DNA from 3 places in the Agarivorans aestuarii genome. Region 2 is predicted to be linked to each of the others. Evidence: predicted binding sites of a transcription regulator. Region 2 holds the regulator's gene; each other region holds the start of a gene.
What was found. The regulator FNR, encoded in region 2, switches genes on or off when oxygen is low (the NO sensors DNR and NnrR bind a similar motif). The targets are predictions, from matches to a motif close to TTGATCTAGATCAA.
Positions count from the first base shown of each region.

Region 1: the regulator FNR is predicted to act here: its motif matches at 5,131-5,144, upstream of K5609_RS09460 (FeoA family protein).
Region 3: the regulator FNR is predicted to act here: its motif matches at 5,792-5,805, upstream of K5609_RS06695 (acetate kinase).

Region 1 is NZ_AP023033.1:2,018,542-2,026,725, forward strand. It holds gene K5609_RS09425 (YcgN family cysteine cluster protein) at 1-278, shown strand, start outside; gene dsbB (disulfide bond formation protein DsbB) at 340-849, opposite strand; gene nhaB (Na(+)/H(+) antiporter NhaB) at 901-2,472, opposite strand; gene fadR (fatty acid metabolism transcriptional regulator FadR) at 2,719-3,435, shown strand; gene K5609_RS09445 (glutaredoxin family protein) at 3,485-3,844, opposite strand; gene K5609_RS09450 (TMEM165/GDT1 family protein) at 3,909-4,463, opposite strand; yybP-ykoY riboswitch at 4,474-4,653, opposite strand; gene K5609_RS09455 (translation initiation factor) at 4,687-5,019, opposite strand; gene K5609_RS09460 (FeoA family protein) at 5,221-5,448, shown strand; gene feoB (Fe(2+) transporter permease subunit FeoB) at 5,445-7,703, shown strand; gene K5609_RS09470 (FeoC-like transcriptional regulator) at 7,684-7,926, shown strand.
Region 2 is NZ_AP023033.1:2,322,850-2,331,033, forward strand. It holds gene K5609_RS10840 (heavy metal translocating P-type ATPase) at 1-2,303, shown strand, start outside; gene ccoS (cbb3-type cytochrome oxidase assembly protein CcoS) at 2,300-2,473, shown strand; gene K5609_RS10850 (sulfite exporter TauE/SafE family protein) at 2,451-3,122, shown strand; gene fnr (fumarate/nitrate reduction transcriptional regulator Fnr) at 3,191-3,934, shown strand; gene uspE (universal stress protein UspE) at 4,071-5,003, shown strand; gene ttcA (tRNA 2-thiocytidine(32) synthetase TtcA) at 5,084-5,980, shown strand; gene K5609_RS10870 (glucosaminidase domain-containing protein) at 5,977-6,735, opposite strand; gene cobB (Sir2 family NAD+-dependent deacetylase) at 6,732-7,451, opposite strand; gene K5609_RS10880 (amino acid ABC transporter substrate-binding protein) at 7,968-8,184, shown strand, end outside.
Region 3 is NZ_AP023033.1:1,426,402-1,434,585, forward strand. It holds gene K5609_RS06675 (RNA polymerase sigma factor) at 1-320, shown strand, start outside; gene K5609_RS06680 (hypothetical protein) at 322-888, shown strand; one part of gene K5609_RS06685 (IS3 family transposase) at 931-1,808, opposite strand; one part of gene K5609_RS06685 (IS3 family transposase) at 1,808-2,159, opposite strand; gene pta (phosphate acetyltransferase) at 2,256-4,391, opposite strand; gene K5609_RS06695 (acetate kinase) at 4,459-5,661, opposite strand; gene yfbV (terminus macrodomain insulation protein YfbV) at 5,966-6,427, shown strand; gene K5609_RS06705 (putative RNA methyltransferase) at 6,415-7,212, opposite strand; gene pflA (pyruvate formate lyase 1-activating protein) at 7,237-7,977, opposite strand; gene pflB (formate C-acetyltransferase) at 8,068-8,184, opposite strand, start outside.

The DNA.
Region 1 (8,184 bases), 300 kb from region 2:
GCAGTGATTATGAAAACCGTTTTGCCAAAGTACCCGACTGCGTGAAAATCAGCCTAGATGATATTGATGCCTTTCATTGGCTGCCGCCAAGTTGTGCTTACAAACGCTTGATTGAAGGTAAACCTTTGCCGCAGTGGCATCCTTTACTTAACAAAGGTAAGGCCTCTGAGATGCATAAACGCGGGGCCTCGATACGCGGTAAAATTGTTTGTGAAAGCCAGTTAACTGGCCCGTCGCAAGATTACATTGTGCGCTGGCCCTTGGATGAATGCGAATAGTTGCACTTGTGGTCCAGTACCTAATAAAAAAGCCCGCTTAAAGCGGGCTTTTTAATGTGAGTTACTTCTTGCGCCATTGTAGGCCAAAGAAGAGCACGCCAGCGGCTAGCATAACTGCAAAAATCAGTATCAACCATTGCGGCATCGACCAGCCTAAGAACATCCAAGAAATCTTGTCACAAAAGCCAGTTGGGTTAAATAACCAAGGAACCCATTTGTCTAATGGAGCCCATTCTGGAAAGTTTGCGAAGAAGTCGCAGGTGGCAAAAGGGTTGGGGTTCATTTGGTAATCGGTATGGGTTATCGCTAGCTGTAAACCCCAGCCTGCGCTTACTATCCACATACCAAACGCGCTTAGGCGAATGATTAGGTACTGCGGGGCCATCCAGCCGATAAGGCCTGCAAGCATTAAACCCATCATGGCTACACGTTCATAAATACACATAACGCAAGGGTCGAGCTTCATTACGTGTTGGAAGAATAACGCACACAATTCTAGTGATAAGCTACCAATAAAAAGCAGAAACCAAGGTTTACGTTGGTACGGCATGCTGCTTAAAAAGTTGAGCATAATCAGAAACTCCGATAAAAAAAGGCGATGCAAGCATCGCCCTTTTTAAATTTAATGTCCAGCAGAAACCGCAGACGCAGCGCCAGCAATGTGATGGCTAATCCACCCCATATCGTAGAAGTATTGGGTGGCTGGAATAAGCGCGTATTCGACACACAATAAACCTACACCTGCTAATACAAAAGTATATGGCAAGGCCATCCAAACCATACGACCGTATGATAAGCGTAGCAGTGGTGCTAACGACGATGTTAACAAGAATAAGAATGCCGCTTGACCGTTTGGCGTAGCCACCGAAGGCAAGTTAGTACCGGTGTTGATCGCTACCGCTAACATGTCAAACTGGTCGCGAGTAATCTGTCCTTCTAACCAAGCGGTTTTAACTTCGTTGATATAAACAGTACCTACAAACACGTTGTCACTAACCATCGATAGCAAGCCGTTGGCTATATAGAAAGCCACTAACTGGCCTTCGTTTTCAATCGATAATACCCAGTGAATCACTGGTTTAAATAGTTCTAAGTCAATAATTACCGCAACAATAGAGAAAAACACCGCTAACAAGGCAGTAAATGGCAGGGCCTCTTCAAAGGCTTTACCTAGCTGATGCTCTTCAGTTATGCCGGTAAATGAAGTAGCAAGAATAATTACCGATAAACCAATTAAGCCAACAGCGGCTAAGTGCAATGCAAGTCCAATAATTAACCATACAGCAATAACTGCTTGAACAATTAGCTTAGCGCGGTCACGGTTAGTGCGTTTTTGATCTTCGTGTTTATCGTAGTCGGTAAGAATTTGTCGAACATTTACTGGTAGCTGGCTACCGTAGCCAAACTTGCCAATTTTTTCTAACGCAAAACAAGTAATTAAACCACATACTAAAACAGGCAGAGATACCGGTGCCATTCTCAGGAAGAACTCGAAGAACTGCCAGCTAGACTGGTCTGCAATGATCAGGTTTTGCGGTTCACCTACCATGGTACATACGCCACCTAATGCGGTACCTACACCCGCATGCATCATTAAGCTACGTAAGAACGCACGAAAGCCTTCTAAGTCATCACTGCTTAAGTCATCGCCAGTGTGGTCATGTTTTTGGTGAAAATCTTTGCCAGATGCCACTTTGTGGTAAATGCTGTAGAAGCCAATCGCTACGCTAATGACTACAGCAATTACCGTTAAGGCATCTAAGAAAGCTGATAAAAAGGCGCCGGCTGCACAAAAGGCTAAAGACAAAATGGCTTTGTCTTTAATTTTGATAAGCATCTTGGTGAAAACAAACAACAGCAGTTGTTTCATGAAGAAAATACCGGCCACCATGAAGATCAATAGCAGCACTACTTCGAAGTTGGCGACTAATTCATGTTTAACGGTTTCAGAGGATGTCATGCCTATTGCTACTGCTTCAATGGCTAGCAAGCCGCCCGGCTGAAGCGGGTAACATTTTAACGCCATCGCAAGAGTAAAAATAAATTCGATAACTAGTAACCAACCTGCAGCGAACGGGTTGATATAGAAAACGATGGGGTTAATGATTAGAAATAAAACAATGGCTTTTTTATACCACAAAGGTGCATTGCCAAGAAAATTCTTAGCAAAAGCACTAGAAAGACTAGTATTCATCCTGAAATCTCATTGTTGTTCAAATGGCAGGTCGAGTTTCCCCTACGAAAACTCGTGCGCGATTGTATGTGATCTCACGCGGCTTTGGTAGTTGAACAACCGAAAATATCAAATTTATTCAAGTGTCGATAAAAATAGTCAAGAGATTTTCAAATTTGGAGGTTTGAGCTCAAACCACTTGCTTTAGCTTTAGTTAATGGTTTGTTATTATCGATACAATAAAAACGAAAATAGACTGAGTAAATAATGGTAATTAAAGCAAAAAGTCCAGCGGGATTCGCAGAACAATACATCATTGAATCTATCTGGAATAACCGTTTTGCTCCTGGCACAATTTTACCCGCCGAAAGAGAATTATCTGAGTTAATAGGTGTAACCCGCACCACTTTGCGTGAAGTGCTTCAGCGCTTAGCGCGAGATGGATGGTTAACTATTCAGCACGGCAAACCCACTAAGGTGAACAACTTTTGGGAAACCGCAGGGCTGAATATTTTGGAAACTTTAGCCCGATTAGATACCGATGGTGTGCCTGAGTTGTTTGAGCAACTGTTATCAGCAAGAACCAACATTAGTGTGATTTTTATTCGTGGTGCCCTAAAAAACAATCCCGAGAAAAGTCGCCAACTTATAGAGCAATACAAACAACTTGAACAAACTGGCGAAGCTTACGCTGAGTTTGATTACCAAGTGTTACACGGTTTATCTTTTGCGTCGGGCAATCCTTTATACGCGCTTATCTTAAATGGTTTTAGAGGCATGTATCAAAGCGTTGGTAAATACTACTTTGACGACCCTCAAGCACGCACCTTAGTTGATAATTTCTATCAAGAGCTCATCACGTTGGCCGATAGCGGTGAACACGATAAAGCGCTGCAGGTAGTGCGTAGTTACGGTATTGCTACTAGTGAAGTGTGGAAGCGCCTGCGTGAAACCATGCCAAGTGATATTATGGAAGCAGACTAAGTTTTAGTTACTAATAGTAAAAAGCTCCGCATTGCGGAGCTTTTTGGTTTTAGGCTACCTTGGCTTCTAGGTAGTTAATGATGTCGTTAGACTCGTATAACCATTCTACTTTGTCGCCATTTTCAATGCGTAAACAAGGCACTTTTCTTGAACCGCCTTGGGTTACCAATTCTTCAAGATATTCTGGCTGCGCCTTAATATCACGTAAGCCAATACTTAAACCATTACGTTTCATCGAGCGACGTACTTTTACGCAAAATGGGCAAGCCGGCAGCTGATATAGGTGTAAACCTTGGGTTTTTTGATCAATTACCGCCTGCTCCTCAGCACTTCTTTTTACGCCCTTAGGGGAAAATACTGCGTTAAGTAACAATATAATGCGGCCTAAAATCCAACGAACTAGTTTCATTATTACAACCTTGCTAACAATTTGCGGCTGAGTTTAACACAATCAGTGCTCAGCAAAAGCCTTACTAAAACACCAATGTAGTAATGCCCAGCACCAAAAACAAAATAGCAGTAACACGGTGAATTAGAGTCATAGGCAATTTCTCTACGCCAAGCTTACCCAGCAGCACTACTGGCACGTTGGCTAAGCACATTCCTATAGTAGTGCCGGTAATTACCATAAACATCGAGTCATACTTGGCTGCTAAAATCACAGTCGCAACCTGGGTTTTGTCGCCAATCTCGGCAATAAAAAACAAGATGAGCGAGGCCAAAAAGGGGCCGTATTTGAGTAGTTTGTTATCGTCTTCATCTATTTTATCTGGCACTAATACCCAAAGCGCCATGGCAATAAATGATAAGCCAACTAGCCAACGTAAAATCTCAGGGTTTAGCCATTGCTGCACTAACGAGCCAAACCAAGCTGCGGCTGCATGGTTAAGTAGAGTTGCGATAATAATACCGGCAATAATTGGCAGAGGTTTTTTGAATTTGCAGGCGAGCAGAAGAGCAAGCAGTTGAGTTTTATCGCCTATCTCGGCAATGGCTACGGCAGTAATTGAAGTGAATAAAGCTTCCATTGGATCTCTTAATAAGAGGCGAGCAGATAAACCAATGCACATAACGCCGCTCACCTCTAAATAGCGTTAATGTGCATTTGGTCTTGCTAGGCCAGTGTTGGCTGCATTTACCATAGTGATGAGCACTAAGTATGTTGATAAATGCCCCATACCTTATTGATATGGGCAGCTACTCCCCAAAAGCGCGAAGAATATACCTAAAAGCCCTACCAAAGGCAATGGTTTAACCACCTATGCGTTTAGTTTTGTAATCTTTCTGCTTAAGCCAAACCTCTAGCTTGTCGCGCTGGTCACCTTGGATCTCGATAACATAATCTTTAACGCTACCACCAACGCCACAGTGTTTTTTCATCTCTTTAGTTAAGGTCTTAAGTTCAGCTTCTGCTAAACCAAAGCCAGTTAAGCAGGTAACTCCTTTGCCTTTTCTGCCTTTAGTTTCTCTACGCAGTTTAATAGTACCGTCTGCTTCAGGCACTTGTTCGGCTTGTTGCTCTGGTTCAATGCGGCCTTGGTCTGTTGAGTAAACCAGTTGCGAAAGTTGGTCTTTGAATGACATCTTCAATCTACCTTATACATATGTTGCGCTGATGGTAGCGTATTTAATGAGGCGGTTTCAAAAAATAGCCTTAAAAATTTCTCACAAAAAAAACAAGCTATGCAAATGCCTTTGATTTAGATCAACACGGAACAGTGATGTGTGTCGCACAATAAAATCAAATGAAAATCATTATTATTTAGACTTAGGTATGGAGGTTCCATGTCATTGGATGAAATAGCCACTGGTCAAAAGGCCCAAATATTGAGCCTGAAGGGCTTACCCCGAGCAATGCGCAAAAAGCTTATGTCATTGGGTATTTTGCCCAATACTACCTTAACCATTGTAAGACGTGCTCCACTAGGGGACCCAATCCAAGTTTCTGCACCTGGAATTAACCTTGCGCTAAGCAATGGCCAAGCCAAAGCGATTGAGGTGGATAGTCTATGAACAAACATATGATAGCCACCGTAGGTAATCCTAATAGCGGTAAAAGTACCTTGTTTAACGCTTTAACCGGCAGTAAACAAAAAGTAGGTAACTTTAGCGGGATAACTGTAGACAAAAAGTCTGGCTGGATCCGCCAAGCCGACTGGCAAGCAGAAGTCGTAGACTTACCCGGTGTGTACAACATTGATCCGCAGCTTGATAAAAGCTCACTAGATGAGCGGATTGCTTGTGAGTTTTTACAGTCTGAGCCGCTCGACCTAGTGATTAATGTGATTGATGCTAGCGCAGTAGAGCGTAGCCTGTATTTAAGTATTCAGCTTAAAGAGCTTGGCTTACCAGTGGTGCTGGTTCTTAATAAAATGGACACTGCAAAAGCTAAGCTACTTAATATTAAAGTGAAGCAGTTTAGTGAGCAGTTTAAGTTGCCTGTTGTATGCTTGTCAGCCACCTCTAAAAAGCAAGTGAATGACTTTAAGCGTAATCTACCTAAGTTAATGGAACAAGCGCAGCAAGCGCCAGCTTTAAGCCTAGAATACACACCTGAGATTGAAGCCTTTAGCACCGAGTGGCAACAAAAACTTAGTTTAAACAAAGGCCAGGTTCTGCGCTTAATTGAGCATGACCCATGGTTAAACGAGCAGTTAGAACCCGATTTACAGCTAGAGGTGAACCAAGCGCTAGGCCAATTCTCGACGACGGACGTTGACTTGGAACTTGCCGACAGCCGCTATAGCTTTATCTACCAACTTACCCAAAGTTGTATCAGTAAAAAAGGCCAGTTAAGCCGCGACTATTCTGAGCTATTAGATAAAGTATTGCTTAACCGTTGGATAGGCATTCCGGCCTTTTTAGGTGTTATGTACCTGATGTTTATGTTCGCCATTAATGGTGGTGCAGTGTTTATCGACTTTTTCGATATTACAGCGGGTACCATTTTTGTTGATGGGGTGAGCGAACTGTTAGCCAGTGTTGGTGCGCCGGAATGGGCGAGCATTGTATTGGCGAGTGGAGTAGGGGTAGGCATACAAACCGTAGCAACCTTTATTCCTGTAATTGCTTGTTTGTATCTGTTTTTAGCCTTGTTAGAAAGCTCAGGTTACTTAGCGCGTGCTGCGTTTGTTGTAGACCGCGCTATGCAAGTTATCGGCTTACCCGGTAAAGCATTTGTGCCAATGCTAATGGGCTTTGGTTGTACCGTGCCGGCCATTATGGCTACTCGAGTATTAGAAAAACACCGTGAACGGGTGCTTACCTCAGCAATGAGTCCGTTTATGTCTTGTGGTGCACGCTTACCAGTATATGCCTTGTTTGTTGCTGCGTTTTTCCCCGAGCAAGGGCAGAACATGGTGTTTGCTCTTTATATTGTGGGCATTATCGCCGCGATTATTACCGGTTTGCTGCTTAAGTACACTCTGCTACCTGGTACAGCTCAAGACTCGGTATTAGAGCTGCCAGACTATCAGTTCCCAACAGTGTTTGGGGTACTATTGCTTACTTGGCAAAAAGTGCGAGGCTTTATTGTTGGCGCCGGTAAAACCATTGTTTTAGTGGTAGCGATATTAAGTGTTCTTAATCACGTTGGTACCGGCGGTGAGTTGGATGCTGAAGGTCAAGAGCACTCGATATTAGCCCGCGCTAGTCAGTTTGTTACGCCGGTATTTGGCCCCATGGGCATCGAGCAAGATAACTGGCCAGCCACTGTAGGAATTGTAACCGGCCTGTTTGCTAAAGAAGCGGTAATTGGCACCTTAAACAGTCTATATGCAGATCCTGAAGAAGAAGCTGAAGCATGGACTTACTTAGGCCGTTTCCAAGAAGCCGGTCAAAGCATTGTCGATAACTTTAACGACCTTAATTATGGCGATCCGCTGGGCATTGCTATTGAAGAAGCTGAAGATGTAGCTAGCGCTGCAGAAATCAATGAAGTAGATGTAGGCACTATGTCACAGTTGTCTCAACACTTTAGCCAAGCTTCAGCTGTATCGTTTATGTTGTTTATTTTGTTGTACATGCCTTGTGCAGCGGCGATGGGCGCTTTGGTCAAAGAGCTTGGACTAAAATGGGCAAGATTGATTGGTGTATGGTCGACTTTGTTAGCTTATTGCACCGCAACTATTTATTACCAAGCGGCAACATGGCAACAAACACCCATTTCGGCCAGTGTATTGTTATTGGCAATGGTTATTGTACTAAGTGTTTGGGTACTGTTCTTAAAGCGTCAAAAGGCTGAGCACTATGATACTACAAGCGCTTAAACGCTATATTGAAGAGAACCCTGGAGTCTTGTTAAGCCAAGTCGCTAAGCATTTTTCGCTTAGCGATGACGCGGCGCTAGCTATGCTACAGCCTTGGGTTAAGCGCCATAAGTTGCGAGTTGTTAAACTCGGCTCATGTAATAAAGGCTGTGGTTGTAGCGCTAGTGAAGAGCAGTGGCAGCTTTACTGGCAAAATGACAATAGCATTGGGGTAACCTGTTAATCTATACCCAAACTTAGACCAAAAAAGGACAACAGTAAGTTGTCCTTTTCTTTGTTCTATATATCTTAAATGTATTTTGTTTCCTGGGGCTTCAAGATGGCACCCATCTATTGTTATCATATTCATAAGCCCAGAAATCAGCTTCAAAAGACTGAACTTCAACTAATACTTCGATCCGAAGGGTAGTCCGTTCAGGTATGAATTTTGTTGCAGCCTTTTTAGCATCTTCAAACGTTGAATAGTAGAAGATGTTTTTGT
Region 2 (8,184 bases):
CTCAAGCAATGTGCTGCCAAGGTTGTGCTGCCGTTGCGCAAACAATTATTGAAAGTGGTTTAGAAGACTATTACCAACATAGGACAGCTGCGGCACCAAGTGCTCAAGGCTTAGTCCCAGACGCCTTAGTTAAAATGTTGGAATATGATGACGAAAGCGTTCAGCTAGAGTTTGTTGCACAAAACGAAAACAGCAAAGAGGTTTTACTCTCAATCGAAGGCATTGCCTGTGCTGCTTGCGCTTGGTTAATCGAAAAGCAATTATTGCATATTCCCGGTGTTCAGAAAATTCATGTGAACTCGACCACCCAACGTGCGACGCTTGTGTGGGATGACCAGCACGTTAAGTTAAGCCAGCTACTGCAAAGTGTGCAAAAACTTGGTTATAACGCCACTCCCTTTCAAACTGATAAGCAAGAAGAAATAGATCGCAAGTTATACCGTAGCCATTTGCTAAAACTTGGTGTAGCCGGACTAGCCACCATGCAAGTAATGATGTTTGCCATTGCGCTATATGGTGATCTGTTTGATGACATGGAGCTTATCTATCGAGATTACTTTCGCTGGGTGAGCTTAATCATGGCAACCCCAGTGTTGCTATTCTCGGCTCAGCCTTTTTATTTTGGTGCTTACCGAAGCCTCAAAGCGAAAACTCTCAATATGGATGTACCAGTGTCCATTGCATTATTAGGCGCTTATAGTGCGTCACTGTATGCCACGGTAAACGGCACTGGTGAAGTCTATTTTGAATCGGTTTCTATGTTCACATTTTTGTTATTGCTTGGCCGTTTGCTCGAGTTGCGTGCTAGACGCAAGGCCAGTGAAACCAGCTCTAATATGCTTAAGTTAGTGCCTAAGTTGGCTATGCGGATTGATGAGTCCGGTCAACAACAAAAGGTTGCAGCGAGCCAGCTTAAACATTCAGACATCATCGTCATTTTGCCTGGCGAGGTGGTGCCAGCCGATGGACAAGTGGTGTTTGGAGAAAGTGAATTTGATGAGTCTTCACTTACTGGCGAATCACTACCTATTACTAAAAAGCACGGTGACAAGGTATTTGCCGGTACGATTAACCATGAACAAACTGTTCATTTAGAAGTAGAAGCGGTATCGCAAAATACCTTTATCGCTAATATCATGCGTTTACAAGAGCAGGCGCAAAGCGAAAAACCTAAGATAGCAACAATAGCCGATAGCGTAGCCCGCTATTTTGTTTTTGGTTTGCTGGTGATCGCCGCGCTCACCTACACCTACTGGCATTTTCATTCACCAGAAGATGCCTTTTGGATTACCCTTGCTGTTTTAGTTGCTACTTGCCCCTGCGCCTTATCGTTAGCAACACCTGCTGCATTGACAGCGGCCACCCATAAATTGTCTAAAACAGGCTTATTGGTTAAACGTGGGCACGTATTAGAAAGCCTGGCTAAAGTCACGTCAGTGGTATCTGATAAAACAGGAACACTTACCGAGGGCAAGCTACAAATTAAACACGTTAATACCCGTGATGATGTTGATGAGACGACAACGCTTAACTTGATTGGTGCTTTAGAAGCACAAAGCTCCCATCCAATTGCCAATGCCTTTAGCGAATACCAGAGCTACACGGCAAAAAATATAGAACACCATACTGGCTTAGGTTTAAGTGGAGAGGTAAAAGGCTTACAGCTCAAACTAGGTAAAGCGTCCTTTTGTGGTCAACCAGCCGAACCAAAAGCTGGAATGCTCGAACTAGTATTAATGGTCGATGATAAGTTAGCTGCCAGAGTTTATCTTTCAGATACCATCAAAAAAGACGCTGTTAGGTTTTCTCAAGGTTTAAAAACTCGAGACATCTCGCTTTCAATGTTAACTGGAGATGACTCTGCACAAGTGGAATATGTTGCAAAACAGTTACATATCACCGACATCTCCAGCGGCGCTTTACCTCAGCAAAAACTTGAAGTGGTTAGAACTAAAACGCAAAAGTCCCCTCACCTGTTAATGCTTGGCGATGGAGTAAACGACGGCCCAGTTTTGGCTGCTGCACCGCTGTCGGTTGCTATGGGTTTAGGCACCGACATCGCAAAATCTAGTGCAGACGCGGTGTTGCTCGGCAGCAAACTTACTACCTTACTTACTGCAATGGACCTTGCTAAAAAGACAAAAAAGATTATTGCGCAAAACCTCGCGTGGGCCTTGGGGTATAATGCCCTGATATTGCCCTTGGCAGTAGCAGGTATAGTTACACCCTATATGGCCGCTATTGGCATGTCGTTATCATCCCTGGCGGTACTCACTAATTCCTTAAGGTTAAACAAGCAATGAGTATTATATTTGTCTTGATCCCCATCGCCCTCATCTTTGTATGTGTAGGAATTGGTATTTTTTTCTGGGCTGTTAAAAGCGAACAATTCGAAGACTTAGACCGCCAAGGTATCAACATACTGTTTGACGATAAAAATAAGAGCAAACATGACGATGATCGCCCAAGCTGATTTTGCTGCTGCATTTATCACTGGTTTATTAGGCGCCACGCACTGCATAGCAATGTGTGGCGGCATCGCTTGCATCTTAGGGTCTCGCGCAAACAATTCCTCCAATAAGTTTTTAGTAAGTATCGGTTTTAACCTAGGCCGCATCCTAAGCTACTCGATTGCCGGTGCTATTGTTGCCGGCTCTATTCAAGCCATTAGCCAAGTTCATCGCTCGGTTTATATGTTGGTTGGTTTGCAATGGTTTGCTGCAATAATGCTCATCTTACTGGGCATCCACCTTACTCGTTGGTGGTCCATTCTTACTCCCCTAGAACAACTTGGAAAAGGTTTATGGTCAAAGGTACAACCTAGGGCAAGTAAGATGTTAGCACTACAACATCCAGTAGCCAGCCTACCTTTAGGCATGTTATGGGGTTGGCTACCTTGTGGTTTGGTATATTCAACTCTGGTATTAAGTGCTAGCCAAGCACATTGGCTAAACGGAGCAGGCGTGATGTTTAGTTTTGGTTTAGGTACATTTAGTGTGATGTTGCTGGCTGTATTACTGGGCCAACAATTGACTAAACTAATGACAAATCGAATATTACAAGTGTTTTCAGGATTGAGTGTTTTATGTCTGGGGATCTACCAAGTTGTTACATTGTTGTAGCAATAGATCTAGAAAACTTATTACATAAAGAGTAGAATTGCCTCGAACTCCTATAGCATAGTTTGAGTATGAGCATTAACCCAAAAGCTAGTCAAAGAATCCAAACTGGTGGATGTGAAATCCACTGCCAAGATTGCAGTATCGCCCAGTTATGTATCCCTTTCTCTCTTAACGAGACAGAGCTAGATCGCTTAGATAGTATTATTGAGCGTAAAAAGCCTATACAGAAAGGTGAAGAAATATTTGCTGCTGGTGATAAGTTAAAAAGCTTATACGCCATCCGCTCTGGCACAATTAAGTCCTATACCATTACCGAGCAAGGTGATGAACAAATTACCGGTTTTCATTTAGCTGGAGATTTAGTTGGTTTCGATGCCATTAATAACCAAGAACACCCTAGTTTTGCGCAAGCGCTAGAGACATCGATGGTATGTGAAATTCCGTTTGATACCATGGATGAATTGTCTGCCACCATGCCAAAATTACGCCGTCAAATGATGCGCTTAATGAGTAACGAAATTGTTGCAGACCAAGAGATGATTTTGTTACTAAGCAAGAAAAATGCTGAAGAACGCTTAGCTGCCTTTAACGGTTTATCGCAACGATTTTCTGAACGAGGCTTCTCGCCTAGAGAGTTTCGTTTAACAATGACGCGTGGTGATATCGGCAACTATTTAGGGCTAACTGTAGAAACCATCTCCCGTTTACTTGGTCGTTTCCAAAAAGCAGATATGATTGGAGTAAAAGGCAAGTATATCTCAATAACAGACCGAGACGCTCTCCGCCAACTAGCTGGTACCAAACAAAGCTAAGTATCTAATAACACTGACCTGATTTACATCAATCTATGGTAAAAAAATCTAGGTCAGTGTTAACTATCTCTAATTTATTTCCTACAAAATGAGCTAAAGTTAAGTAGCTATTCCAGACGATTCTAGGAGCTGCTTTATGATTAAGTATCGTAATATTTTGGTGGTTATCGACCCCCTTCACGACACCCAGGCGGCTTTGTCTCGTGCAGTGTTTCTTGCACAAAAAGAAGACAAGGCAAAAATCAAAGCTCTACTCACTATTTATGACTTTTCTTACGAAATGACCTCCATGCTCTCAGGCGAAGAACGTGAAGCAATGCGCTCAGGCGTTATAGAGGAGCGTAATGTTTGGTTAAATGAAGTAATTGCTGCAACAAACACCGCTGGTATAGAAATAGAAACTAAGGTAGTTTGGAATAATCGATTATACGAAAGTGTCATTGAAGAAGTACTCGACTTTGGTCACGACCTAGTGGTGAAAGCGACACACCCCCACCCAACTTTACAGTCTATTATTTTCACACCTAACGATTGGCACATTTTGCGCAAATGCCCTACGCCAGTATTGATGGTAAAAGAGCATGATTGGCCAACGGAAGGCAAGATCGTTGCTGCGATACACGCTGGTGCCGAAGACGAAGAGCATCACAAGTTAAATGAACGAATAGCAAATGAAGCAAAAGATCTAAGCAAGTTACTCGATGCTAATTTACATGTAGTTACTGCCTATCCAGCAGCTCCGGTGAATATTGCCATAGAGTTACCAGATTTTGACCCGCTTAAGTACAACAAGAACGTCATGGAGTTCCACAAAACCGCACTCAATAAGTTTGTAGAAGAACAATTTGAACAAGCGGTTACTACACATCTAGAAGAAGGCTTACCCGATGACGTTATCCCCGAGGTGGCAAACGATATAGATGCTGAAATCGTTATATTAGGCACCTCTGGCAGAAGCGGCTTTAGTGCGGCACTTATTGGTAATACAGCTGAACATGTTATTGACCAATTAGACTGTGATTTATTGGCGCTTAAACCGCAAAACTTTGTGAGTCCTTTTCAAAAATAGATAGTGCTTAACTAACGTAAAACATTGCTTAAGCAAAGCGGGGTTATATAATAGCCCCGCTTTTTTATTGGGAACACACTATGTCAGTTACAGCAAAACAACAATACAACCACAACAAACTACAAAAGCGACTTCGTCGTCATGTTGGTCAGGCAATTGCCGACTACAATATGATTGAAGATGGTGACAAGGTAATGGTTTGTTTATCTGGTGGTAAAGACAGTTATGCAATGCTAGACATACTAATGAACTTGCGTGCTCATGCCCCGATACACTTTGATATTGTTGCCGTTAATTTAGACCAAAAACAACCGGGCTTCCCAGAGCACATATTACCCGAGTACCTTGACGGCCTAGGTATTGAATACAAAATAGTAGAAGAAGATACTTACTCGATTGTTAAAGATAAGATCCCAGAAGGTAAGACAACCTGCTCGTTATGCTCGCGTTTGCGCCGTGGAATATTGTATCGAACGGCTACTGAGCTTGGCGCTACAAAAATAGCCCTTGGCCATCACCGTGACGATATTCTAGAAACGCTATTCTTAAACATGTTCCATGGCGGCAAGCTTAAAACCATGCCACCAAAACTTGTTAGCGATGATGGTAAGCATGTGGTTATTCGCCCGATGGCCTATTGCAAAGAAAGCGATATGGAAAAATATGCTGAGCTAAAATCTTTTCCTATCATCCCCTGTAACCTTTGTGGTTCACAGGAAAACCTACAACGTCAGGCAATTAAACAAATGCTAAATGACTGGGAAAAGCGATTTCCTGGTCGAATTGAATCAATGTTTAGGTCTGTTCAAAATGTTGTGCCTTCACACTTACTAGACCATCAACAGTTCGACTTTAAATCAATAACTCGTGATAGCGGGGTTATTGATGGTGGTGACATTGGCTTTGATGCTCCAGAGTTAGAAGACCAGCCAAGCCAACAAAGCCAGGCTGGTATTGTGCAAGTTGTTGAGCTTTAACCCGCTATAATCGGTGTGCGGGTTGGCCAAATTTTTTGGTTAACCCTCATCATTTGCTGTAACTCTTCAACGTAGGCTTGACCGCGTTCAGAATAACTACTCAGTTGAGTCGCGAGCTCTATCGCATTTAATTCTCCGCTAGCACGAGCTTGATTACGTTGCTGCTGGAAGCCTTTGTAAGCTGGATGACTGTTTAAATTGTTCATATAAACGCTTACAGACTCATACACACTATTAAACCTTCTTACTTCGTGATTAGCACCATCGTTACGGTTTAACGGAACCAAACCACAGCCTTTTTTATAACACCATTGACCAAATAAATTATTACCTTCGCGAGCAAATCGCGAGGTTCCCCAAGCAGATTCATTCGCCGCCTGTGCCAATACCAATGCTGGTGGAATTAAATCAACTTTAACTAACAATTGTTGTATTTGAGTGTTCGCATCCAGTGATTGCTCTACTCGATATAGTTCACCAAGTTCGTTTAAGGTTTGTTTCTGTTTGTTTGAGAGGGCTGAGCTCTTAGCTAACTTTGCGGCTATAGCTTCCACTTCTGAGCGTTGCTGTAATATTTTGCTATTGCTTGCTTCTATTAGCGGAGTAAGAAAGTTGGTAAAAGTTTGCTTCTTCTGTTGAACATTTTCTATTTCGTGCAGTGGAGGTAAATTTTGTGATTGTGCTTGCTGCTCTGGGGATTGTTCACAAGCAATCAAAAATGCTGCTAGTAATCCCGCTAAAATAATTCTTTTCAATTATTAACTCTTAGTTCTGAAGTGAGCTCACTAAGAAACTCAGGTACTAATTCGCTGGCGGGGCCGTAATAACGTTCGCCAAATTCGCTTTGCATTTCCGATGGCTCTAAGTTTAATTCAATAGTGCGCGCATCATGGCTCGCAGCTTCGTGAACAAACCCTCCGGCTGGAAAAACATGACCGGAAGTACCGATCGCCATAAATATATCACAGTGATTAAGTTGGTGATAAATTCTATCTAAACCAATTGGCATTTCGCCGAACCAAACAACATGAGGTCTAAGTCGCGTCGGAAATTGACAACAGGTGCACAACACGTCACTACCTAAGTCTTCCTTCCACACGGTTGTCTGATTACTAATTGGGCACCGTGCTTTTAGTAATTCACCGTGCATATGCAACACATTCTTACTGCCTGCTCGTTCATGTAAATTATCGATGTTTTGTGTAATAACTAGCAATTCGATGTCTTGATGCTTCTCAAGTTCTGCTAAGGCAAAGTGAGCTGGATTAGGATGAACATTGCCGTCTTGTAACTGCTTACGTCGTAGATTATAAAACTGATCAACAAAATCTGGTGAGCGTTGATATGCCTCTGGAGTGGCAACATCTTCTACTCGATGCTTTTCCCATAAGCCGTCTGCATCTCGAAATGTTTGAATACCTGATTCAGCAGAAACACCTGCCCCGGTTAAAACAATGACATTTTTTTTCATATTCATCTTCTTTTCATCTGATTCAGGTACAAGCTACTATAAATATATAATAAGACAGCATAAGACCCCATCCTACTTAAGTTGTAACAGTGTTCATCACGCAGCCTTTTAACTAAGTATTAACATACTAGCTAGTAGGAATTTCGACATAAACTAAAATATCTAGTTTCTACTTCCATTGTGACATTCAAAATCAAACTTTTGCGGCATATCTCGCTTTTAACACTTTTAAGGTAACTAAATCAGGGAATTATCATCAGCTGTGCTAATCTTGATCTAGCGCAATAAAAACTTGATAAGCCAGAATGTCTACCGGCTTGATACTATATTCATATATATTGAATAGTTTTGCGCTAGTGGTCAGTTATTCGGCATTCTACCGCGATTACGGTGTTACAATAATGTTGACACCCAATATTTGAATGTTTATGTTGTTATTGGCTCAAATTAGCACTCAAGCAAATTATTCGAGTGATATACCCCACAATAGAAGACAAACTGTACAGGGAAGAAAACATGTTAAAAAACACGCATATTAAAGCTGCTGTTGCTGCTGTTGCACTAGCCTTTGCTGCTAACGCAAGCGCTGCTGAAGGAACGTTAGACAATGTGAAAAGTAAAGGTTTCTTACAATGTGGCGTTAGTACTGGCTTGCCAGGTTTTTCAAACCCAGATGCTGACGGCAACTGGCAAGGTCTTGATGTAGACGTATGTCGCGCAGTAGCTGCGGCCG
Region 3 (8,184 bases), 900 kb from region 2:
ACGAGTTCATTGATAACTTTCGCCGTAAAAAGCTGGAGTTGGTGGTGGATGAGGACCAATACATTGATGCCAGTATTGTTGAAGAGAGTCTACAAGACATGGAGTTGCTGCTTATAGACCAGCAACATGTTGGCTTGGTGATGGAGCGTTTGTCTGAAGACGAACGCGAACTTTTATACTTATGGGCGGTAGAAGGTTTTAGTATTCAAGAAATTGCCACCACTAGCGGAGTTGCTCGAGGCACCTTGTTATCACGCGTTTCCCGCTTGAAAAAGCGTTTAAGTGATGAGTTTGGTCACTTGATTGAGGAGGTGTCTTAAGATGAGCTTTAGCGCGCAAGATGGCAGCTTTAAGCAACTTACTCGAGATTACTTTCAAGAGCTGCAGCTTTCTAAGAAGCAAGTTAACAAATTACAGGGTTTAGCCAAAAGCAAGCAAATGGATGCTAGCCAATGGGCTTGGGCCAGTGCGGTCTCTTGTGTGTTGGCGGTGACTATTTATTTGGCCTTCTTTGCCGGCATCAACTACTCCGCTATTTCTAAAGAGATTGCCTATAACCATAACAGCCAAATGCAAATGGAAGTTATGTCCTCATCGATTAATGATATTCAAAAGCATCTTAACCGTTTGGATTTTAAGCTGATTCAATCTCAATTATTAGATAAAGATAAATGGGAGCTAATGGGAGGGCGCTACTGCAGTATTGATGGTCGCATTGCCGCTCAGTTAAAAGTAAGAAACCGTCAAAGCTTGCAAGTACACACCTTTTATCAAGCCAAGTTGCCCGAAGAGTGGCTAAACATTACTAAGCAAAAAGAATTAGAAGTGGATGGTGTTAAGGTAAAAGTTTGGCAAGAAAAGGGCTTACTTATTGGCCTAGCTATTTAGAAAGCTAACAAACTGACCCGTCCTAAGATAGGTTGACGATTTTTAGGCCAGCTCCAGTAGCTGGCCTTTTCTATTGTGCACCTGATTGGGCGTTTCCATATTTAAACTCAGATGCGGCCTCATAGCGTTGTATATCGCTATCGATTCTTTTACAAGTATCTTCATTTCTTTAAGCGTTTTACATCGGTACAGTAAAAACTCCTGCTTCAGTATTCCGTTTATCCTTTCCGCCAACGCATTTTGGTAGCAATCATAACCGTCTGTCATCGATGGTCGAATTTGGTTTATCAACAGTTCATCCTGATAAACTGCCGAGCAGTATTGTGAGCCTCGGTCTGAGTGGTGTACCGCGTTAGCGATATAGCGCTTACCTTTAACCGCCATTTTCAGGGCCTTCACTACGCTGTCAGCTTTCATGTCATCACTCAAGTGATGACCGACTATTTTACGAGAAGCGGCATCGGTCACCAACGACAGATAGTGCACACCTTGGTCTGATTCAAGATAGGTCATGTCGCTAACCAGTACATGCTCTGCATCATGTAATCCTTCCTCTTTCAGCAGGTTAGGATGTTTCTTCATCCAGTGCTTGCTGAATGTCGTTTTGGTGAAGCTTCTCTTTGGTTTAACCAGCAAACCCTCACGTCTCAAATAGGCAAAGAGCCCATCTCGTCCAAGTTTAATGTCGTGCTCAAGGAGTTTAGGCTTTATCAACACGTAGAGCTTGCGTACACCCAATCGCGGCATATATTTACGCCAGTACTGTACCCAGTCTTTGATGACCGATAACGTCGCTCTACGGTTTTCTATTCGGGCGACCGCCTGATAAATAGATTGCCGTGAAATACCCGCCGCGCGACATGCAGCAGCTAGGTTTATTTCGCTGTCGGTTTTCGCTTGCCAGATGTGCCGGATAAGTACTTTTTTCTAAGGCCCGCTCCGTATTCATTGTCCATGATATCGACCATACCATTGAGGATTTGGTTACGTAGCTTCTCTTCGGCTAACTCACGCTCAAGGCGCTTGATTGTTTCGGCTGGCGTTTCTTTTGAATTAGGCATAAGGGGATGCTGAAATGGTTTTGACCAATCAAGCCTACCATGTTTTCTGAGCCAAACCAGTACTGTTGAACGACCCTGAATGCCAAATCGGGCTTGAGCTTGTTTGTAAGTCATTTCGCCTTTTTCGACGCGCTCTACGACACCTAATTTAAAGGCCAAGGTGTAATCTCGTTGTGTGCGCTTACGGCTTGAGTTAATGGGTGTTGTCATAAAGAAGTCCTCTTTATGTCAACCTATTTCCGGACGGGACAACGGACACAAAAAAGCCGATCTTACGATCGGCTTTTTTATTGCTAAGCAAGTAACTTACTTGCTTTGGCCTGCTTGAATTGCAGTTAGTGCGATGGTGTAAACAATGTCGTCTACCAATGCACCACGTGACAAATCGTTCACCGGTTTAGCCATACCTTGCAGCATAGGGCCAATACTGATTAGGTCGGCACTACGTTGTACGGCTTTGTAGGTGGTGTTACCGGTGTTCAAGTCTGGGAAGATAAACACGGTAGCTTTACCTGCTACAGGGCTGTTAGGCGCCTTGCTCTTAGCAACGTTTTCCATGATTGCGGCATCGTACTGAAGTGGACCATCAATGATTAGCTCAGGGCGACGCTCTTTAGCAATTTTGGTGGCTTCACGTACTTTTTCTACATCTGAACCAGAGCCTGAGCTACCGGTAGAGTAAGAAATCATTGCAACACGAGGCTCGATACCAAAGGCAACAGCAGACTCTGCAGATTGAATGGCAATGTCAGCTAGTTGCTCAGCAGTTGGGTCTGGGTTAATCGCACAGTCACCATAAACCAATACTTGGTCAGGTAGCAGCATGAAGAAAATAGAGCTAACCAAGTTGTAACCCGGTGCGGTTTTAATTAGCTGCAACGGTGGGCGAATGGTGTTGGCAGTGGTGTTAACCGCGCCAGATACCAGACCGTCTACTTCTTCGTTGGCTAACATCATAGTACCCAGTACTACGTTGTCTTCTAATTGCTCTTTGGCAACAACTTCGGTAAGGCCTTTGCCTTTGCGTAGCTCTACCATTGGCGCAACGTATTTGCCTTGGATCTCTAGCGGGTTGAAGATCTCTACATTCTCGCCAAGTACCACGCCTTGTTGACTCGCGATACGCTGAATAACCTCTGGGTTACCTAGCAATACTGGACGAGCAATACCGCGTTCAGCACAGATAGCTGCAGCAGCGATAGTGCGTGGTTCTTCGCCTTCTGGCAATACGATACGCTTGTTAGCGTTGCGTGCCATTTCAGTTAGCTGGTAACGGAAAGCCGGTGGAGATAAACGACGGGCGCGGGCTGAAATCGCAGTCAGCGATTCAATCCAATGTTTGTCGATATGACCAGCTACGTAATCTTGTACTAGTTCGATACGTTGAGAGTCATCTACTGGGATTTCAGCATTGAAGCTTTGTAGCGCTAATGAAGTTTGCCAAGTATTTGAATTGATAAGCATAACAGGCAAGCCTGTAGCGAATGCGCCTTCACATAACTTAAGCACTTGTGGCTCTGGTTGGTAACCGCCAGTAAGTAGCAGGGCACCAATCTTAACGCCGTTCATGGCTGCTAGACAGGCTGATACAATTACGTCTGAGCGATCGCCAGAAGTTACCAACAAGCTGCCTGCATTAAAGTGCTCAACCATGTTTGGAATACTGCGCGCACAGAAGGTTACGCGACCTAGTCGGGTATCCATGTCACCTTCATTGATGATGGTGGCATTCAAATGGTTAGCTAAGTCTCGGGCACGTGGTGCAACAAGCGGTGCATTCCAAGGCACACAACCTAAGATACGCAATGGGCTTTTGCCAAACATTTGCAGTACTTCAAGGTTGGTTGAATGATCTGATTTGTTATCGAACATTTCGGTCAGGTCTGGACGAGTAATTTCGTGCTCGTCGATCGGCGCGCCAACTTTGTTAATAATGCAGCCAATAATGCGTTTGTTCTTCAAGCCGCCAAAGTTGTTACAGGCAATTTCCATGCGCTCTTTTAGCTGCTGAGATGTATCGCCACCGGGGTTAGTCACAAACACCATGTCTGCGTCTAGTGCCTTGGCAATACCGTAGTTTACGTTGGTTGCGTAAGGTGACTCTGAGGTAGGCACTAAGCCTTCCACTACTACAATTTCAGCTCCAGAAGTTGCAGAGTTAAAACGCGCCACAATGCCTTCGAGTAAATCGTCGATTTGGTTGGCACTGATAAGGTTTTCTGCGTAAGCCTGAGTGAAAGGCTCTGGGGGAACAATGTTTGAAGCTTGACGGATAATAGCAGTAGAACGTTCGGCACCTTTCTCACGCGTTTTAGGTTGTGCAATAGGTTTAAAAAAGTTTACGTTTACGCCATTACGTTCCATAGCGCGAACCATACCAAGGCTGACGGATGTTACACCAACACCAACGCCAACTGGGATTAACATAATTGTACGAGCCACGGCTGTACCTCTTAAGTTAAGTGATAGAACAAGGCTGAGTATTACTCAGCCTTGATAAGAATCTGCATTAAGCTTGAGTTAATGCCACTGCATCTTGTGCGATTACCATTTCTTCGTTAGTTGGAATAACTAAGATTGGGCGACTTGAGCTAGTGCCAATATTACCTGAATTACCAAAACGTGCATCCAAGTTTGCTTGCTCGTCTAGGCTAAAGCCTAACAGGGCTAGTTTTTCGATGGTTAGTTTGCGCACTAGCGCTGAGTTCTCACCAATACCGCCGGTAAATACTAAGGCGTCTAATTTACCGTCCATTGAGGCAGCGTAAGACATAATGCTTTTCGCTAGGCGGTAGGTGAATACGTTCATGGCGCGAATCGCTGGTTCTTTACCTTCGCCGTAACCTTCTTCGGCGTAACGACAATCACTGCTTGCTTCGGTTAAGCCCATTAAACCAGACTGCTTGTGCAGCATGTTGTTTACTTCTTTTAGGGTGTAACCTTCGCGATCAACAAGGTGGAAGATAATGGCTGGGTCAATGTCGCCACTACGGGTACCCATTACCAAACCTTCTAACGGAGTTAAGCCCATGCTGGTATCAAAGCTCTTACCGTTTTTAACTGCACAAATTGATGCGCCATTACCTAGGTGAGCGGTAATAACGTTGGTTTGATCGATTGGCTGTTCTAGCATTGCGGCAGCTTCACGAGACACGAATAAGTGGCTGGTACCGTGCATGCCGTAACGACGGATGCCTTTCTCGCGGTATAACTTGTAAGGTAGCGCGTACAAGTATGAGCTTTCTGGCATAGTTTGGTGGAACGCTGTGTCAAATACCGCAACGTGCGGGCGTTTAGGGAAACAAGCTTGAGCTGCTCGAATACCAATTAAAGCCGCTGGGTTATGCAAAGGAGCAAGACCTGAACAGGCTTCGATGCCTTCTACAACCGCTTCATCAATGATTGCTGACTTGGTGAACTTCTCGCCACCGTGAACAACACGGTGACCAATAGCAACGATATCGTTTAGGATTTCTGGGTTAGCTTCTAGAATATTTTTTACGATGAATTCGATGGCTTCGCGGTGAGCCGCGTAAGCGCCTAGGCTTGATTCGTTTTTCTCGCCTTGCGCTTTCCATTTAAGGCGCGCATCTTCTAAATTAAAACATTCCGCTAAACCAGAAATAATCTCTTCGCCACTTAACGCATTAAGAACTGCAAATTTAAGTGAAGAGCTACCACAGTTAAGAACGAGTACCAGCTTGTTGCTCATTTATAGACACCTGTTGTTGAATTTGTTCAATTATAGACAGTGAAAGAAAAAACGTCGGGCATTGCGAGACACGTTTTTTGTTTCAGATTTTCAGTCTCAGACTAAGGCAAATTAGATTTGACCTAGTGCCTTGGTCTCAATCAAGCTACACTTAACAAATAAGCTGATTTATATGAAACCGTTTGCCGTGGCAATGATAACCGAAAGCAAATTTTATTCATATATGTCATACTAATAACTAGCTAAAAATGTAAAAAAATTACTAGTTTATTGGTTTAAGTCAATTTTGAGTGTTGAGGTGCCCATGGGCAAATTCTCTGAAATGTTAAATGATGGTCGTGAATACATGAAACGCTGGCCTAATCAGCGTGTACTGGCCCCTATCTTTCCTGAGAATCGCGTAATTTTTGCTACTTCACTGGCGATGAAAACCATGCCTGCGATTGCGGTGGTCACAGTAATGATGCCGTACATGGCTAATTTGACTGAAATATTACCACAATCTGTAATGATGGCGATGGTGATCTTTTTAATGCCTTTGCACGGATTATATTGGCTAGGTAGACGTGCTAACTCACAATTGCCGCCAAGCCTGGCGACTTGGTATCGTGATCTGCATCACAAGTTAGCCGAGGCTGGTGAGACTATTGCCCCCGCTGTTACTCAACCTCGTTACGCAGAATTAGCAGATTTGTTGCGAAAAGCCTTTAAACGTTTTGATAAGAGTTTTGTGTTGGCTGATGATTTTGACGATCAATCTCGCTGATACAATTGTAATACAAATTCAAAGTCCATTTCGAATTTATCACCTAGCTTAAGGTGTTGCTCTAACTCTTTGTTTTTCTTCCAAGCGAAGGGTGTCATCATACATAATGCGTTCATATCTGCTTGGTTCAAATTGCTTGTTTGGGCGATTTTTTGTTGTTCCAATAAATGCCAGCCATCCATTACCTCAGCTTGCTCTGAGTGAGCTTGAAGGTCTTTGTACAACAGAGTGCGTAGTTTAGATAAATGCATTGCCCCAGGAACTACCTTTAGTAAGTAAGCTTTAGCTTTACTGATGCGTAATAGTTCTTGGTTGTCGCTAGGAGCAAATACTCTCACCGTAAAGTCGATACTGTTATCGGCAATGGGCAGGCGATGATTGCTGGCGACAAAAAATTGCGCTTGCTTACAGCGCTTAGCGGCCATGCGAATACCGTCTTTCGCAATATCAATGCCTATCACAGAGTTTGCGCTACTCTGTTGAGTTTGAATTGCTTGGGTGTAGTAACCCTCTCCACAGCCCAGATCAACAACACTTTGGACAGAACACTGGCTGATGACTTGGTTGATAGCGTTTGCCAAAAACTCAAAATGTCCTTGATTGAGAAAGTTTTGCCTTGCTTGCAGCATCGCTTTGCTGTCGCCAGGTTGTTTTGAGTGCTTGTGTTGAACCGCCAGCAGGTTGGTATGACCTTCTTTTGCTTGATCAAAACAATGGCCATTGTCGCAGGACCATTGTTTATCTTGAAGGCTTAAAGAGTGCTGACAAATTGGGCAGATAATCATCTAAGGCTTAATCTCGCAGTGCCATTAATAAATAACTTTATCGTGGTAGAGCTTTAAAATACCGCTTATGGTTTCCATGGTGTCTTTACTAGGTGGTTTGACACCCGCAAGCGGGTAGTCTTCGCCCATGGCAGTCCATTTGTGCTTGCCTAACTCGTGGTAAGGCAGCAGCTCAATTTTTTCTACATTGTCGAAGGGGGCTAAAAACTCACCTAAGTCATGGGCAGACTTTTCATCATCGGTGAAGCCTGGCACAACTACATAGCGGATCCAGGTTTTTTGGCCAACTTTGTGTAAGTAGCGGGCAAAGTCTAGAGTACGTTTATTGCTAACACCTACGAGGTCTTGGTGCACTTCATCATGGATTTGTTTAATGTCGAGCATCACTAAATCAGAGACATCTAATAGCTCATCAATAACATCGGTATGTTTGCGTACATATCCGTTAGTGTCTAAGCAGGTATGAATACCTTGTGCTTGGCATTCTCGGAATAGGTCTCGCACAAATTCAGCTTGCAGTATCGCTTCACCACCGCTGGCGGTTACGCCGCCACCACTGGCATTCATAAAACGTCGATAAGGGGTAAGGTCACTCATTAATTCGGTAACGCTGACTTCTTTGCCACCGTGTAAATCCCATGTATCGCGGTTATGGCAATATTGGCAGCGCATTAAGCAACCCTGCATAAATACAATAAACCTGATCCCTGGTCCATCAACGGTTCCGCAAGACTCAGTAGAATGAATTCGCCCAATCTTTGACATTTGTTTCTCCAAAAAAAAACCTTGCCCAAAATATTGGGCAAGGTTAATTATAACCGTAGTCTCTGCTAAGCAGAACTACTTAACGTTCAATTACATACTTTGTGTGAAAGTACGAGTAATTACGTCTTGTTGTTGCTCTGGTGTTAGCGAGTTAAAGCGTACTGCATAACCCGATACACGGATGGTAAGCTGAGGGTATTTCTCAGG